3 regions of the Pseudomonas sp. TE12508 genome follow, and region 2 is predicted to be linked to each of the others. Evidence: predicted binding sites of a transcription regulator. Region 2 holds the regulator's gene; each other region holds the start of a gene.
The links. The regulator sigma-54, encoded in region 2, starts transcription at its own class of promoters, with help from an activator protein. The targets are predictions, from matches to a motif close to ANTGGCATNNANNTTGCTNT.
Positions count from the first base shown of each region.

Region 1: a site for sigma-54 is predicted at 2,188-2,207, ahead of nirB (nitrite reductase large subunit NirB). Genes of this name have one in related genera too.
Region 3: a site for sigma-54 is predicted at 3,051-3,070, ahead of ACZ9IM_RS03605 (circularly permuted type 2 ATP-grasp protein). Genes of this name have one in related genera too.

Region 1 is NZ_JBWCCN010000012.1:161,519-167,068, forward strand. Features, by position in the region: gene ACZ9IM_RS17890 (copper chaperone PCu(A)C) at 1-6, opposite strand, end outside; gene ACZ9IM_RS17895 (SCO family protein) at 6-611, opposite strand; gene ACZ9IM_RS17900 (DUF6124 family protein) at 1,093-1,452, opposite strand; gene nirB (nitrite reductase large subunit NirB) at 2,416-4,977, shown strand; gene nirD (nitrite reductase small subunit NirD) at 4,977-5,363, shown strand; gene ACZ9IM_RS17915 (CBS domain-containing protein) at 5,395-5,550, shown strand, end outside.
Region 2 is NZ_JBWCCN010000005.1:128,166-133,715, forward strand. Features, by position in the region: gene ACZ9IM_RS08530 (KpsF/GutQ family sugar-phosphate isomerase) at 1-450, shown strand, start outside; gene ACZ9IM_RS08535 (KdsC family phosphatase) at 450-974, shown strand; gene lptC (LPS export ABC transporter periplasmic protein LptC) at 982-1,554, shown strand; gene lptA (lipopolysaccharide transport periplasmic protein LptA) at 1,541-2,089, shown strand; gene lptB (LPS export ABC transporter ATP-binding protein) at 2,089-2,814, shown strand; gene ACZ9IM_RS08555 (RNA polymerase factor sigma-54) at 3,000-4,493, shown strand; gene hpf (ribosome hibernation-promoting factor, HPF/YfiA family) at 4,573-4,881, shown strand; gene ptsN (PTS IIA-like nitrogen regulatory protein PtsN) at 4,894-5,358, shown strand; gene rapZ (RNase adapter RapZ) at 5,361-5,550, shown strand, end outside.
Region 3 is NZ_JBWCCN010000002.1:275,042-280,591, forward strand. Features, by position in the region: gene ACZ9IM_RS03580 (ankyrin repeat domain-containing protein) at 96-614, shown strand; gene ACZ9IM_RS03585 (hypothetical protein) at 823-1,353, shown strand; gene ACZ9IM_RS03590 (PLDc N-terminal domain-containing protein) at 1,437-1,628, shown strand; gene ACZ9IM_RS03595 (hypothetical protein) at 1,851-2,084, shown strand; gene ACZ9IM_RS03600 (ribonuclease E inhibitor RraB) at 2,300-2,641, shown strand; gene ACZ9IM_RS03605 (circularly permuted type 2 ATP-grasp protein) at 3,103-4,512, shown strand; gene ACZ9IM_RS03610 (alpha-E domain-containing protein) at 4,525-5,475, shown strand; gene ACZ9IM_RS03615 (transglutaminase family protein) at 5,472-5,550, shown strand, end outside.

The sequences.
Region 1 (5,550 bases), on a different contig from region 2:
AGTCATCAGCAGACCTCCATGACGGTGAGCAGGTCTTCTGCACACTCTTGAGCGGTAAGGGACGCGGACAGCCCCAGGCGCAAAGTGCCTCGGGAGTCGAAAACGAAGCTGGTCGCGGTGTGGGAGAGGGTATAGGTCGAGCCGCTCGGGATCTTTTCAAAAAACACACCGAACTCCTTGGCGGTGGCGGCGGTTTCTTCCAGCGTACCGTGCAACGCCTCGAAACTCGGATCGAAGGCTTTGACGTAGGCGTCGAGCATTTGCGGCGTATCGCGTTCGGGGTCCAGGGTGATGAAGATCACTTGCAGGCGTTCGCCATCGCGGCCCATCAGTTTTTTCGCCTGTGCCGCACGGGCCAGCGTCGTCGGGCAAACCGCCGGACATTGGGTGAAACCGAAAAAAACCATCGGCATCAGGCCACGGTAGCTGCCCAGCATCCGGGTTTCGCCCTGGGCGTCCTTGAGTTTGAAGGTGCGCCCCATGATCTTGTCGCTGAGGTCCTTGCCGTACTTGAACGACAGCTTGCTGCTGTCATCGCAGCCGGCGAGCAGGCCAAGGCTCAACAGGCTCATGCCTTGCAGGACCGTGCGACGGGTATACAACGTACTCATGGAAAAAAGCATCCTGTGTAGCGACCGGGAATCTACAGTGGCTGATCAATCAGACGAAAAAAAGCGCACGGATGTTAACAAACTGTTGCGCTATGGCGCTCAATCGATGGCCCGCCGGTCATGCGCCAAAAGGTCGCGGCCTCGGGATACATGAAAATTACAAGTACGCGATGCTGCTGAAGGCAACGCTTGCCTGAATGCCGGTAAGTTAAGGTGCGCAAACTTGTGGGAGCGAGCCTGCTCGCGATGACGGCGGAACATTCAGCATCGATATTGGCTGATCCACCGCTATCGCGAGCAGGCTCGCTCCCACAAGGACCGCGGTGTTCAAGTGCTTGACTTACCGGCATTGACGCTTGCCCGAATGGCACCGAGAAACCTGTGGCGAGGGAGCTTGCTCCCGCTGGGGCGCGCAGCGACCCCAAAAAAGGATCACTGCACAACCCTGCGTCGGTAACTCACTCACCACAACAGCCCATACCTACTCAGGCGTATTAATGTGATCCAGCACCCGGTTCGCGGTGATCTCCGCCACCATGATGCTGTTGGAAATGCCCAGCAGGGCGTGACGCGACTCACCCTCCAGATGATCCACCAACTGATGGACCATCACATCGACCGAGGCCAGCGTCTCGACCAAAAAAACCGCCAGGGTTTCGGTAGTCGCCTCTGGGGCCACGGAAAACAGCTTGCTGGGTTTACGCGCGGTGGCTTTGATGTCGGCAATCGTGTTGAGGTGATAATCGAGGGCCCGTTCGGCGGCCTCGTTGAGTTTGTTTGAATTGGGTTCGTAGGGGGATATCGGATCTGTGTCCGGTGGGTTGGGCGTAACTTTGAACATAAGCTGGCTTCTCTGATTGGGTGCCGCCCTCCTGCTGCTAAACGAGAGGGAGGCAGCTGTACGCAGGTTAGCAGACCGGGGAAGCTAGCAAAGCCGGCGCGCCCGAAGGCGCCCTGCGCACAACCACCATCAAGTGCAGGCATGGGAATGCCTGACTGACAACAGCTTGTGCACCTTGCTTGTAACCCCAGGCTGCTAAACCCGATCACTGATGGGCAGTGACAGGACTCAAGTTACCGAGCAACCCCAAGGCGCACAAGCCGGCGGATTCTGGCGTAAGCGTAGGCAACGGCGCAAGATCTTGTAGCTTTCAGGAAGTAACCTTCAGGGCTTTTAAACACGCGCATTCCGGCAATGTTGAGGAAACCTGTGGGAGCGAGCCTGCTCGCGATGACGGCGGAACATTCAGCATCAATATTGACTGATCCACCGCTATCGCGAGCAGGCTCGCTCCCACAGGGATTCGCGCTTAACTGACTGGCATTGCTCGCGGGACTAAGCCCAAATAGAACGTAGCCGCATGCACTTTTACAGAGCCATGCCTGACACCGTGCACCAGTGCGAAGCGGTTTCCTGAGCTATTCCTTCCTTCAGCTCCAACGTCCGCCCACCCGCTCGCAGGGGCCTGCAAAGTTGGCTCGCGCCCGATGAGACCCGCGTGGGCCGGTGTCTTTATCACATTTCCCCATCGTTCAGAGGCCGGTTTTCCAGAACTGAGGAAGTCATACACCGCGGACTGGCACAAAGGCTGCATTGATCCCCTCAGGTCCATCGAAAACAGATGGGCAGCCCACTCGATCAACGAAGATCGACCGGCCGAGCAGGTCGTGGGCAACATCGGTGGATCCGGCGAAGGCGCCAGGTCGAACACCGCGAAGAACAGGCAAAGACGCCTGAAACCGAGAGGTTTCAGGCGTTTTTTTTGCTTTTTTAACCGTGATTGGCTTTGGCTGGGTGCTTACTATGAATTCCAATGTTGCCGCGTTGAACAAACTGCAAACACTGATCGTGATCGGCAATGGCATGGTCGGACATCATTGTGTCGAGCAGCTCATCGAGCGCGGCGCCCTTGACCACTATCGCCTGCATGTCTTCAGCGAAGAGCCGATGCGCGCCTACGACCGGGTGCATCTGTCCGAGTATTTCGGTGGTCGCGATGCCGAGTCGCTGGCCCTGGGCGAAGCCTCTCTGTACCAGACGCCGGGCGTCACTCTGCATCTGGGCGTGCCGGTGTTGGAAATCGACCGAGCGCGACGCCAGGTGATCACCGCGCAAGGTTGCGTCGCTTACGACAAACTGGTCCTGGCCACCGGGTCTTATCCCTTCGTGCCGCCTATTGAAGGTGCGGAAGGTGACTCGCGCCTGGTCTATCGCACCCTGGAAGACCTCGACGCGATTCGTGCCGCGGCCGCCAATGCCCGGCGTGGCGTAGTAGTCGGTGGTGGCCTGCTCGGTCTGGAAGCGGCCAATGCTTTGAAAAGCCTGGGCCTGGAAGCGCATGTGGTGGAATTTGCCCCACGCCTGATGCCGGTGCAGTTGGACGAGCAGGGTGGCCTGGCGCTGAAGGCACAAATCGAGCGGCTCGGCGTGGGTGTGCATCTGTCCCGTGGCACGCAGTCGATCAGTGCCGGCGAGGAATACCGTTATCGGATGAATTTTGCCAACGACGAATTTTTGGAAGCCGACCTGATCGTGTTCTCTGCCGGCATCCGCGCGCAAGACGCGCTGGCCCGCCAATGTGCGCTGGACATCGGTCCGCGTGGCGGCGTGGTGATTGACGATCAGTGCCTGACCAGCGATCCGAATATTTACGCCATCGGCGAGTGTGCCGCCTGGAACGGCAGCCTCTTCGGTCTGGTCGCGCCCGGTTATCAGATGGCCCGTGGCGTCGCGACGCTGCTGTGCAATCAAGTGGCGGAGCCGTTTCAGGGCGCCGACATGTCGACCAAGCTCAAACTGCTCGGCGTCGATGTCGGCTCCATCGGCGATGCTCACGCCCAGACCCCGGGGGCGCGCAGTTATCAGTTCATCGATGAAGCCACGGCCAGCTACCGTCGCCTGGTGGTGGATGCTGACAGCAAACGCGTGCTCGGCGCAGTGCTGGTCGGCGACAACAGCTATTACGACACCTTGCTGCAATACATGCAGAACGGTATTGCCTTGCCGTCGGAACCCGCCAGCCTGATTCTGCCATCGTCCACCGGCGCGCCAACCCTGGGCCCGGGCGCGCTGCCTGAGTCGGCGACCGTTTGCTCGTGCCATAACGTCACCAAGGGCTCGATCTGCTCGGCCATCGACGGTGGTTGCACCGACTTGGGCCTGCTCAAGTCGCAGACCAAGGCCTGCACCGGTTGCGGTGGTTGCGCAGGCCTGCTCAAGCAAGTGTTCGAACACGAGTTGATTGCCCGTGGCGTCAGTGTCGACAAGAGCCTGTGCGAACACTTCGCCTACACCCGTCAGGAGCTTTATGCGCTGGTGCGGGTAGAAGGGGTGATCACCTTCGAAGAACTGCTGGCCAAGCACGGCCGTGGTCACACCGGTTGCGACGTGTGCAAACCGGCGGTGGGCTCGATCCTCGCCTCGTGCTGGAATCAGCCGATCATGGATGCCTCGCTGGTGCCGTTGCAGGACACCAACGACACCTTCATGGCCAACATGCAGAAAAACGGCACCTATTCGGTGGTGCCGCGCATCGCCGGGGGCGAGATCACGGCTGACAAGCTGATCGCGATTGGCGTGGTGGCGAAGAAATACGACCTCTACACCAAAATCACCGGCGGCCAGCGGATCGACCTGTTCGGCGCGCAGTTGCATCAGTTGCCGGACATCTGGTCCGAGCTGATTGAGGCCGGTTTCGAAACCGGGCACGCCTATGGCAAATCGACCCGCACGGTGAAGTCGTGCGTCGGCAGCACCTGGTGCCGATACGGCGTGCAGGACAGCGTAAAAATGGCCCTGACCCTCGAGGATCGCTACAAAGGCCTGCGCTCGCCGCACAAACTCAAGTTCGCGGTCTCCGGCTGCACCCGTGAATGTGCCGAGGCGCAGAGCAAAGACGTGGGCGTGATCGCCACCGAGAACGGCTGGAACCTCTACGTGGCCGGTAACGGCGGCATGCGCCCACGCCACGCCGAGCTGTTCGCCACTGACCTGGACGATGAAACCCTGATCCGTTACATCGACCGCTTCCTGATGTTCTACATCCGCACCGCCGACAAATTGCAGCGCACCTCGGTCTGGCGCGAAAGCCTGGAGGGCGGCCTGGATTACCTCAAGGACGTGGTCATCAACGACAGCCTGGGCCTTGGCGCGGAACTCGAATCGCAGATGCAACTGGTGGTCAACCGCTACGAATGCGAATGGGCCAACGCCCTCAAAGACCCGGAAAAACTCAAGCGCTTCCGCACCTTCGTCAACGATCAACGCCCGGACCCGGACATCCATTTTGTTCAGGAGCGCGGTCAGCGCCGGCCGATCATGGCCGCCGAACTCAACCTTATCCCTGTCACCGAGGAGAATGCCTGATGAGCCAGTCCACTACCCAGCGTGTCGAAATCCCTGCAACCGCGGCCAATGCTCAGGCCTGGCAGGCGGTGTGCAGTCAGCAGGATCTGGTCAGCAACTCCGGCGTCGTGGTCTGGCTCGACGGCGCGCAGGTGGCGCTGTTCTACCTGCCGCAGGCCGAAGGTCGCACCCTCTACGCCATCGACAACCATGATCCGCAATCCGGCGCGAACGTCATCGGCCGCGGACTGATCGGCAGCCTCAAGGGTGATCTGGTGGTTGCTTCGCCGATCTACAAGCAGCATTTCCGTCTTGAGGACGGCAGTTGCCTGGAATACCCGGAGCAGCGCCTGCGGGTATGGCCGGTGCGCCTGAACGCCGGCATCGTGGAAGTCGCAGCGGCTTGATCGCCGCTCTGAACCGTATCGGAGAACGTTGATGAAGACAGCCGCACAGTTGCTCAAACTGAAAGTCGTGCAAAACCAGCAGGTGCACAGCATCGCACCGGACCAGATGGTCCTCGACGCCCTGAAAATGATGGCCGAGAAGAACGTCGGCGCGTTGCCCGTCATTGAAGACGGGCAGGTGGTCGGT
Region 2 (5,550 bases):
GCTCGCGGCTTTACCGCCGAAGATTTCGCCTTTTCCCACCCGGGCGGCGCCCTTGGCCGCCGCTTGTTGCTGAAAGTGGAAAACGTCATGCATGCCGGCACCGAATTGCCGCAAGTGATGTGCGGTACGCTGCTCAAGGATGCCTTGATGGAAATGACCCGTAAGGGATTGGGCATGACCGTTGTACTGAGTACGGATGGAAAACTCGCCGGGATCTTCACCGACGGCGACCTGCGTCGCACGCTGGACCGCACCATCGATATCCACAGCACGACCATTGATGAAGTGATGACCGCCCACGGCAAGACCGCCCGCGCCGAGATGCTCGCCGCCGAGGCCCTGAAAATCATGGAAGACCACAAGATCAACGCACTGGTAGTGGTCGACAGCGAAGACCGTCCGGTCGGCGCCTTGAACATGCACGATTTGCTGCGTGCGGGAGTAATGTAATGAGCACGGACCTGCTGCAACGCGGCAAACAGATCAAACTGGCGGTGTTCGACGTCGATGGTGTGCTGACCGACGGGCGCCTGTACTTCCTCGAAGACGGTAGCGAATTCAAGACGTTCAACACCCTCGACGGCCAAGGCATCAAGATGTTGATGGCCGCCGGCGTGCAGACCGCTATCATCAGCGGCCGCAAGACCCCGGTGGTTGAACGGCGCGCGAAGAACCTCGGCATTCCGCACCTCTACCAGGGTCGCGAAGACAAACTGGTGGTGCTCGACGAACTTCTTGGCCAGCTCAACCTGAGCTATGAACAAGTGGCCTACCTGGGCGACGACCTGCCGGACCTGCCGGTGATTCGCCGCGTAGGCCTTGGCATGGCGGTGGCCAGCGCCGCCAGTTTCGTGCGCGAACACGCCCACGGCATCACCCAGGCCCGCGGTGGCGAGGGGGCCGCTCGCGAATTCTGCGAATTGATCCTGCGCGCCCAGGGCCGCCTCGATGCGGCCAACGCCGCGTACCTGTGAGCCCATCATGCTGAGCAAGAAAATTCGTAACATCCTGGTGTTCGGTTGCATCGCCGCGATTTTTGCAGCGGTCGGCTACTGGAACATCAGCCCTGAGCGTTTCCTCGACAAGCCGGTGGTGAAGGTCGATGAAACCGCGATCGACTATTACGCCATCAACGCCCACAGCGTGCAGTACCTGCCCGACGGCAAACTGCAATACGAGATGACGTCGGACAAGGTCGAACACGTCAAAGCGAGCGAGGTGACGTTGCTGACCAATCCGGACCTGAACATGTTCCGTGGCACCGAATTCCCCTGGCACGTCCAGAGCGAGCGCGGCGAAGTCAACCCGGACGGCACTCAGGTCGAGCTGATTGACTCGGTACGTATCACGCGTTTCGACGAAAAAAACCGCAAAACCCTGATTACCACCACCCGTATGACAGTGTTCCCGCAGCAGCAATATGCGCAGACCGATCAACCCGTTAGAATCGACGGCGCCGGCGGTGTATCGACAGGCAACGGAATGAAAGCGTACTTGAAAGAAAGCAGGATACACCTGCTATCGAACGTAAGAGGACAGTATGAGGCTCGTTAAAACCCTCCCTATTTTGCTCAGTCTGGGCGCAGCACTGGGAAGCGTGAGCGCCTGGGCTCTGCCGAACGATCAAGAGCAGCCTATCCGCATTCAGGCCGACGATGCCCAACTGGACGACAAGAACGGCGTTGCCACCTATAAGGGCGATGTAATCATCACCCAAGGCTCGATGAAGGTCACCGGCAATACCGTGACCATCACCCGCACCCCGGCCGGCGACATCGACGTGGTAACTTCGGTGGGCAACCTCGCCTACTTCGAGCAACTGCAAACGGCGGGCGATACCAAGCCGGTCCAGGGCTACGGCGTAACTATCCAGTACCACGCCTCGCAAAACCGCGTAGTGCTGATCGATCGCGCCAAGGTCATCGATAAGGACAACAACGTCACCCAAGGCGAGAAAATCGTCTACGACACGGTCAAAAAGCTTGCGAGCGCCGGTCGCGCCACGGGTAACAAGGTCACCGAGGCACGCCCTCGCATCGACATGGTGATCCAGCCGAAGAAGAAAACCGACGAGCAAAAGGCCCAGTAATGGCAACTCTGAAAGCTCAGCATCTGGCCAAGAGCTACAAGAGCCGTCAGGTCGTGCGCGACGTCAGCCTGTCCATCGACAGCGGTCAGATCGTCGGCCTGCTTGGCCCTAACGGCGCCGGTAAAACCACCTGTTTCTATATGATTGTCGGCCTGGTACAGGCCGATCAAGGCCGCGTACTGATCGACGACCTGGACGTCAGCCACCAGCCGATGCACGGTCGTGCGAAGGCGGGCATCGGCTATCTTCCGCAAGAAGCGTCGATCTTCCGCAAACTGTCGGTGGCCGACAACATCATGGCCATCCTCGAGACCCGTAAGGAGCTCGATCAGGCCGGTCGTCGCCAAGAGCTGGAAAGCCTGCTGCAGGAATTTCACATCCATCACATCCGCGACAATCTCGGCATGAGCCTGTCCGGTGGTGAACGCCGCCGTGTGGAAATTGCCCGGGCACTGGCTACAAACCCGAAATTCATCCTCCTCGACGAACCCTTCGCCGGCGTGGACCCGATTTCGGTGGGCGACATCAAGCAGATCATCCATCACCTCAAGGCTAAAGGCATTGGCGTGTTGATCACGGACCACAACGTTCGTGAGACCCTGGATATCTGCGAAACCGCCTACATCGTCAACGATGGCCAACTGATTGCTGAAGGTGACTCCGCCACCATCCTCGCCAATGAACTGGTCAAGGAAGTGTATCTGGGCCACGAGTTCCGCCTGTAAGCACCTGAGGTGCCCGGGTCGCCGAGGGAGCGCTCGCTTCAATAAAAAATCAATAACTTTTTATTGTTACAGCGCTCTAGGCAAACACTTCAGTTTCGGGCATATAATTTGCTTATGTTTGGCGCTTCGGCGCCCTGTAGTGGATGGCGCATGTGCGCCGGCGAATAAGGTGTTAAGCCCCTGCCATGAAACCATCGCTAGTCTTGAGAATGGGCCAGCAGCTGACGATGACACCGCAGCTGCAACAGGCCATCCGCCTGCTCCAATTGTCGACCCTGGACCTGCAACAGGAAATCCAGGAGGCTCTGGAGTCCAATCCGATGCTCGAACGCCAGGAAGAAGGCGACGACTTCGATAACGCCGACCCCTTGGCCGATAGCGCCGAACAGAAACCCAACGCCGACATTCAGGAACCCTCCTACCAGGAAACCGCCCCGACGGTGGACAACCTTGAGGAAGGCGACTGGAACGAGCGCATCCCCAACGAATTGCCCGTCGACACAGCCTGGGAGGATGTCTACCAGACCAGCGCCAGCAGCCTGCCGAGCAACGATGACGACGAGTGGGATTTCACCACCCGCACATCGGTCGGTGAAAGCCTGCAAAGCCATTTGCTCTGGCAACTGAACCTGGCACCGATGTCCGACACCGATCGCCTGATCGCCGTGACCTTGATCGACTGCATCAACAATCAGGGCTACCTGGACGAAACCCTCGAGGAAATCCTCGAAGCGTTCGACCCGGAGCTGGACATCGAACTGGACGAAATCGAAGCCGTCCTGCACCGCATCCAGCAATTCGAACCCGCTGGCATCGGCGCCCGCAACCTCGGTGAATGCCTGCTACTGCAACTGCGCCAGTTGTCCGCCAAGACCCCTTGGCTGGCCGAAGCCAAGCGCCTGGTCACCGATTACATCGACCTGCTCGGCAGCCGCGATTACAGCCAGCTGATGCGCCGCATGAAGCTCAAGGAAGATGAGCTGCGCCAGGTCATCGAATTGGTCCAGAGCCTCAATCCACGCCCGGGCTCACAAATCGAGTCCACCGAAGCCGAATACGTCGTTCCCGACGTGATCGTGCGCAAGGACAACGAGCGCTGGCTGGTGGAGCTGAACCAGGAATCGGTGCCACGCCTGCGGGTCAATGCCCAATATGCCGGTTTCGTGCGCCGCGCCGATACCAGCGCTGACAACACCTTCATGCGTAATCAGCTGCAGGAGGCTCGCTGGTTCATCAAGAGCCTGCAAAGCCGCAATGAAACCCTGATGAAAGTCGCCACCCAGATCGTCGAGCATCAACGCGGCTTTCTCGAATACGGTGACGAAGCCATGAAGCCGTTGGTGCTGCATGACATTGCCGAAGCAGTCGGCATGCATGAATCGACGATTTCACGGGTGACCACGCAAAAATTCATGCATACCCCACGGGGCATCTATGAACTGAAATACTTTTTTTCCAGCCACGTCAGTACCTCTGAAGGCGGTGAATGCTCGTCCACGGCGATCCGCGCGATCATCAAAAAACTGGTTGCCGCGGAAAATCAGAAAAAGCCGTTGAGTGACAGCAAGATCGCTGGTTTACTGGAGGCACAAGGCATTCAGGTAGCCCGTCGCACCGTCGCCAAGTACCGCGAATCCCTGGGGATCGCGCCTTCCAGCGAACGGAAGCGGTTGATGTAGCCGCCGGGCTCGCCACAGCGTTCCAGTGGCAGGCATTTCTGCCTGCCGCTTTATGCACTGGCAACGAAGGAGAAGCTGTATGCAAGTCAACATCAGTGGACACCAACTGGAAGTGACCGAACCCCTGCGCACCTACATCGGCGAAAAACTCGACCGATTAGAGAGGCATTTCGACAAGATCACTAATGTGCAAGTCACGATGAACGTCGAAAAACTGCTGCAGAAGATCGAAGCCACGCTGCATATTCCCGGCGGAGAAGTGGTCGCCAATGCCGAGCATACGGACATGTATGCCGCCATCGACCTGCTGACCGACAAGCTGGATCGCCAACTTAAAAAGCATAAGGAAAAGACCCAGAGCCTCCTCCAGGGCGCGACCGGTCGTTAACACCCCCAATCCATGATCCGACTAGAAACCATCCTGACCCCCGGCCGTTCCCAAGTGAACGCGCCGGGTGGCAGTAAAAAGAAAGCCCTCGAGCAAATTGCCAACCTTATCCACCGCGAAGTACCGGATCTGGAAATGCAGGACGTCTTCGAGGCCTTGATTGCCCGTGAGAAACTCGGTTCTACCGGTTTCGGCAACGGCATCGCCATCCCCCACTGCCGGCTCAAAGGCTGCACCTCGCCAATCAGTGCGCTGCTGCACCTGGAAGCCCCTATCGATTTCGATGCCATCGACGGTGCCCCGGTTGACCTGCTGTTTGTGCTGCTGGTCCCGGAAGCCGCCACCGATGCACACCTGGAATTGCTGCGCCAGATTGCCAGCATGCTGGATCGCAAGGAAGTGCGTGAAAAACTGCGCAGCGCCCCGAGCAACCAAGCCTTGTATCAGGTTGTCCTGGACGAGCAGAACGGTCACTAATCATGCGCCTGATCATCGTCAGTGGCCGCTCCGGCTCAGGTAAAAGTACCGCCCTCGATGTGCTCGAGGACAACGGCTACTACTGCATCGACAACCTGCCTGCCGGCTTGCTGCCGGAACTGGCCGAACGCGCGCTGATTCACACCGAACTGGCACAACCGCTGGTGGCCGTGTCCATCGATGCACGCAACT
Region 3 (5,550 bases), on a different contig from region 2:
GTAGCTATGGCTATTCATGAGAAAAAAGAAGTGACAGGTTCCAGACCGCTCGGGAAACTATCCGCTTTTCCGATTGACCGAATGTGGAGTCCCCAATGTCAGACAAAAGCCGCCAGATGACGCCCGAAGAAGCTGCTGAATTTGCCGAACAGGTGTTCAACAAAGCGCGCGAGGGCGATGCGGCCATGATGGCTGCGCTGCTGACCAAGGGCTTACCGCCGAACCTGCGCAACCACAAGGGCGACACCTTGCTGATGCTCGCCGCGTACCACGGCCATGTCGACACGGTAAAAGTGCTGCTCGAGCACAAGGCCGACCCGGAAATCCGCAATGACAACGGCCAGAGCCCGATTGCCGGCGCGGCATTCAAAGGTGATCTGGCGGTGGTCAAGGCGTTGGTGGAAGGTGGCGCGCAAGTGGAAGGTTCGTCCTTCGACGGTCGCACTGCGTTGATGATGGCGGCAATGTTCAACCGCGTCGAAATCGTCGACTACCTGATCAGTAAAGGCGCCGATCCGAAAGCCAAGGATGCCAATGGCGTATCCGCGCTGGACGCGGCCAAAACCATGGGGGCGGTGGATACCACAGCACAATTGCAGAAACTCCTGGCCTGACCTCTGTGGTGCTGCGGGGCTTTTGTGGCGAGGGGGCTTGCCCCCGTTCGGCTGCGAAGCAGTCGTAAATCCGGCGAATGCGGTCTATCTGAACGACTGCGGTGGCTGATTTTGGGGCTGCTTCGCAACCCAGCGGGAGCAAGCTCCCTCGCCACAAAATGCGTTATCCTTCGCGCCCTCAAACCTCCCTCGCTACAGGATCCACCTCATGAAAGCCGCACTCGTCGAACTCATCAGCAAAATCAGCTCCGGGTGCATGAGCGATGACGAAATCCTGAAAGTCGCTGACGAAGCGGCTCAGGCCTACGCCGATCCAGAAGCTTTTCTGACGGCCAATCCAGACATCAACTACGACGACACCTTCCCGATCCCGTTGGGTGAGTGGGTGGTCGTCGGCAGCTTGCCGGAAACCGTGCTGTTCCAGGCCGACACCTACATGGACCTGTTCGCGCAGATCGTCGCTTCGTTCGGCCCCGGCGTCGATTTCAACATCAAACCCAAGCAACTGGCCAAGACCGAAGCCCTGACGGCGCTCAATCGCATTCAGGTGCAGATGGGCAGCATGAACAAGGAAAACGGCGGTTACACGCTGATGAACTTCAGCCAGTTGCTCGACGACGAACTGCAAGTGGTGCTGGTCTACGGTAATGACGTGCCACGGGTGCTGGAGTTGTGCGCCGAAGTCGGCATCGCCGCGGCGCCATCCCTGGAAGCCTTGAAAGTCGCGATCCACGTCTGAAGCTGTCCAGGACGGTAATAAAACGGAACCCTCGTAAGGCCCGACTATCCTAAGAGGGCATACCACTCTTCGGGAGCGTCACCATGGGTTCCACGTTCAACAGCCTGGTTGGCCTGATTATTCTTGCCCTGGATATCTGGGCCATCATCAACGTGCTTAAAAGTGGCGCCGAGACCGGGATGAAAATCATCTGGGTGCTATTGATCCTGCTGCTGCCGGTCCTGGGCCTGATCATCTGGGCCATCGCCGGGCCGAGGGGCAATGTGCGGATCTGACTTGTTTCGCCTGCAACACTGAACCTGTGGGAGCGTGGCTTGCCCGCGATGCAGGCGCTGCGGTCTGTCAGCTGCAACGCGGCGATCCTATCGCGGGCAAGCCACGCTCCCACAGGTCCTGTGTTTTTTCATGCCGACACGCGGTAATCCGTTGAACGATCAGTCAGGGGTAAAGTCCAGATAGAAGTAAGCCCATCCATGGGTTTTATCGAGGAGGCACCGATGCAAAAGTGGAAAATCACTTTCGTGGATGATCACGGTGAAACAGTGGACGAACTCTTCGAGTGCGAGGAATGCCCGAATAGCGAGCAAGCCGCCAAACTCATTCGCGCCCGACGCCTGCCGATCGCTGCCGAACTGGATCTCAATGATCTGGAGGGTCGTACCGATGATCCGACCGTCAAAAGTCTGAAATCCCAGAACAGCATTGAAATCATCAGTATTACCCCGATCTGATACACCTCTTGTCACATTCACACCCAGACCTTGGCAGCAGCTCTATCTTGGGGCTACTCTGCAAGCGAGATCAGCGAATGACTCGCTAAGGTCTGGTCTTGTCAGCTACATGCTTGTTTCCCATCGGCAACCTCTGTTGCCGTATCGCTCTCACCAATCGGTTGAAAGTGCAGGGAATACGGAAAGTCTATCCATCAGTCTGAGGGGGACGTTTCATGAGCACAGCCTATCAAGAAGACATCAGCAGCAGCGTGCTGCGCCGCATGAAAGAAGGCGGTTTCGACTTTTCACGATTCCATCCCATCGAGTTCTACGCCATTTTTCCGGACGAGGAGCGGGCACGCAGGGCGGCAGGTCATTTCAGTGGTGAATCCTTGAATGCCCAGATCAGCGTGCGCGATGACGGCGCGTGGCATCTGGAACTGAGCAAAGTGATGTACGCCACCTACGACGGGATCGGCGACTTTGAGCAGGACTTCGAGGCGGTGGTCGAGCCTCTGGGCGGTATCATCGAAGGATGGGGCGTCAAGCAGGAGGTACGAGGGCTACTCGCATAACTTTATGAACAGTGACAACACTCAGCAACGGCTGACCTTTGGGTTGGCCGTTTTCGTTTGTGGGGGGAAGATCAAGAGATCGCAGCCTCGTTTCACTCGACAGCTCCTACAGGTGAAACGAGGCTGCGATCTTTTGATCTGGGTTTTTGATTCATAACGTTTCAAAAAAACAAAAAAAACCGCCTGAGCAGGCGGCTAAAGGGAAGTTTCGGTCAGGTTTTCCAGCGAATGCGCGGATTATCCGCATCGCCCCCCGGGCAGTGAAATCAACTCTGGCTATGCTGCTGATAGGCGACAGCATTGCTTCGCCATGAAGCGGGGGCAATCAGGTTGGGGCATTTACCGCACAGAATTGGTGCGGTGCGTGTTGCGTCATTATCCAACTGATTGATATCAAAGCGTTTATGCCGATGGCACGGGCCTTGCGAAGGTCTGGATGTCCGGGTGACAAGGAGTACGGCATGATCCGCACCTATTTTGATGAGATGTACGATGCCGGCGGCCAGGTCCGCCCGCATTATCGGGAGTTTGCCCGTTGGCTGGCCGAAACGCCTGACGAGCTTTTGGCACAACGGCGACGCGAGGCCGATCTGTTATTTCATCGTGCCGGGATTACATTCACGCTCTATGGTGATGAGCAAGGGACAGAGCGCCTGATTCCCTTCGACACCATTCCTCGCAGTATCCCCGCCAGTGAATGGCGGGTCGTCGAGCGCGGCTGCATTCAGCGGGTCAAGGCATTGAACATGTTCCTTGCCGACCTCTATCACGAGCAGCGCATCATCAAGGCCGGCATCATCCCGGCCGAGCAAGTGCTGGCCAACGAGCAATACCAGTTGGCGATGCAGGGGCTGGATCTGCACCGCGATATCTATTCGCACATTTCCGGCGTCGACCTGGTGCGCGATGGCGACGGCACGTACTACGTGCTCGAAGACAATCTTCGTACCCCCAGCGGCGTGAGCTACATGCTCGAAGATCGCAAGATGATGATGCGATTGTTCCCCGAATTGTTCGCCGCCCAGCGCATCGCGCCGATCGACCACTATCCGAACCTGTTGCTCGACACCCTGAAAAGCTCCAGTCCGATCGACAACCCGAGCGTGGTGGTACTGACGCCGGGGCGCTTCAACAGCGCGTTTTTCGAGCATGCGTTCCTGGCTCGGGAAATGGGCGTTGAACTGGTGGAGGGCGCGGACCTGTTCGTGCGTGACGACAAGGTGTTCATGCGCACCACGGACGGGCCGAAAGCCGTCGACGTGATCTATCGTCGCCTCGACGATGCCTTCCTCGATCCGTTGGCGTTCAACCCGGACTCGATGCTCGGCGTTCCAGGTCTGCTGTCGTCCTACCGTTCCGGCAACGTGGTGCTGGCGAATGCCATCGGCACCGGGGTCGCGGATGACAAGTCGGTGTACCCCTTCGTCACGGACATGATTCGTTTCTATCTGGATGAAGAGCCGATCCTGAAGAACGTGCCGACATGGCAGTGTCGTAATCCCTCTGAGCTGTCCCACGTGCTGGCCAATCTTCCAGAACTGGTGGTCAAGGAAACCCAGGGCTCCGGTGGTTACGGAATGCTGGTGGGGCCGGCGGCGACGGCGGCGGAAATCGAATCTTTCCGTGAGCGGATCAAAGCCAAGCCCCACGCGTACATCGCCCAACCGACGTTGTCTTTATCGACCTGTCCGACCTTTGTTGAAAACGGCATCGCTCCACGCCATATCGACCTGCGTCCGTTTGTATTGTCTGGCCGCGAAACCCGGGTTGTGCCCGGCGGTTTGACCCGTGTCGCCTTGCGCGAAGGCTCCCTGGTGGTGAATTCCTCCCAGGGCGGCGGAACCAAGGACACCTGGGTGGTCGAGGATTGAAGGAAGCCTGCCATGTTAAGTAGAACTGCCTCGGATCTGTATTGGATGTCGCGTTACCTGGAGCGGGCCGAAAACCTCGCACGGATGCTCGACATCAGTTATTCGCTGTCACTGATGCCTCAGGACGGTCGTGGCGATGGCTTGCACGAACTCGCCATGCCGTTGCTGATCACCGGTACTCTGGACGATTACCTGGAGCGCCACGGCGATTTGCACGCCGAACGGCTGCTGCATTTTTTCGCCCTGGATGCGGCCAACCCGGCGAGCATCTATAGCTGCCTCGGTGCTGCGCGAGCCAGCGCCCATGCGGTGCGTGGGCGGATCACCGCCGACATGTGGGAAAACATCAACGCCACCTGGCTGGAGATTCGCGGGATCGCCGAGCAGGGCTTGAGTCGCTACGGCATGAGCCGTTTCTGTGAGTGGATCAAGGAACGTTCCCACCTGTTCCGTGGCGCGTCCTACGGCACCATCATGCGTAACGACGCGTTCCGCTTCATTCGTCTTGGCACCTTTATCGAAAGGGCTGACAACACCTTGCGCCTGCTCGACGCCCGTTACGAAATGGCCGGCGATCAGGCCGAAGCGGTCAGCGACGGCACGGCTCACGCCTATTACCAGTGGAGCGCCTTGCTGCGGGCTTTGTCGTCGTTCGAGGCCTATACCGAGATCTATCGCGACGCTCCTGGCGCCCGGCATGTGGCCGAGTTGCTGCTGCTGCGCGCCGACGTGCCGCGATCTTTGCGGGCCTGCACCGAAGAAATCGACCAGATCCTCGCCCAATTGCCGGGGGCCAACGGCCGTCCTGCCCAGCGTTTGGCGGCAGAAATGGACGCGCGCCTGCGCTACACCGGTATCAACGAAATCCTCGACGAAGGCCTGCATGCCTGGCTGACCGAGTTCATCCCGCTGGTGCGCCAGTTGGGCAACGCCATACACAGTTCCTACCTGGAGGCTGCATGAGACTTTCCATTAGCCACGAGACCACCTATCACTACGAAGATCAGGTGCGGGCGAGCATCCAGTACCTGCGACTGA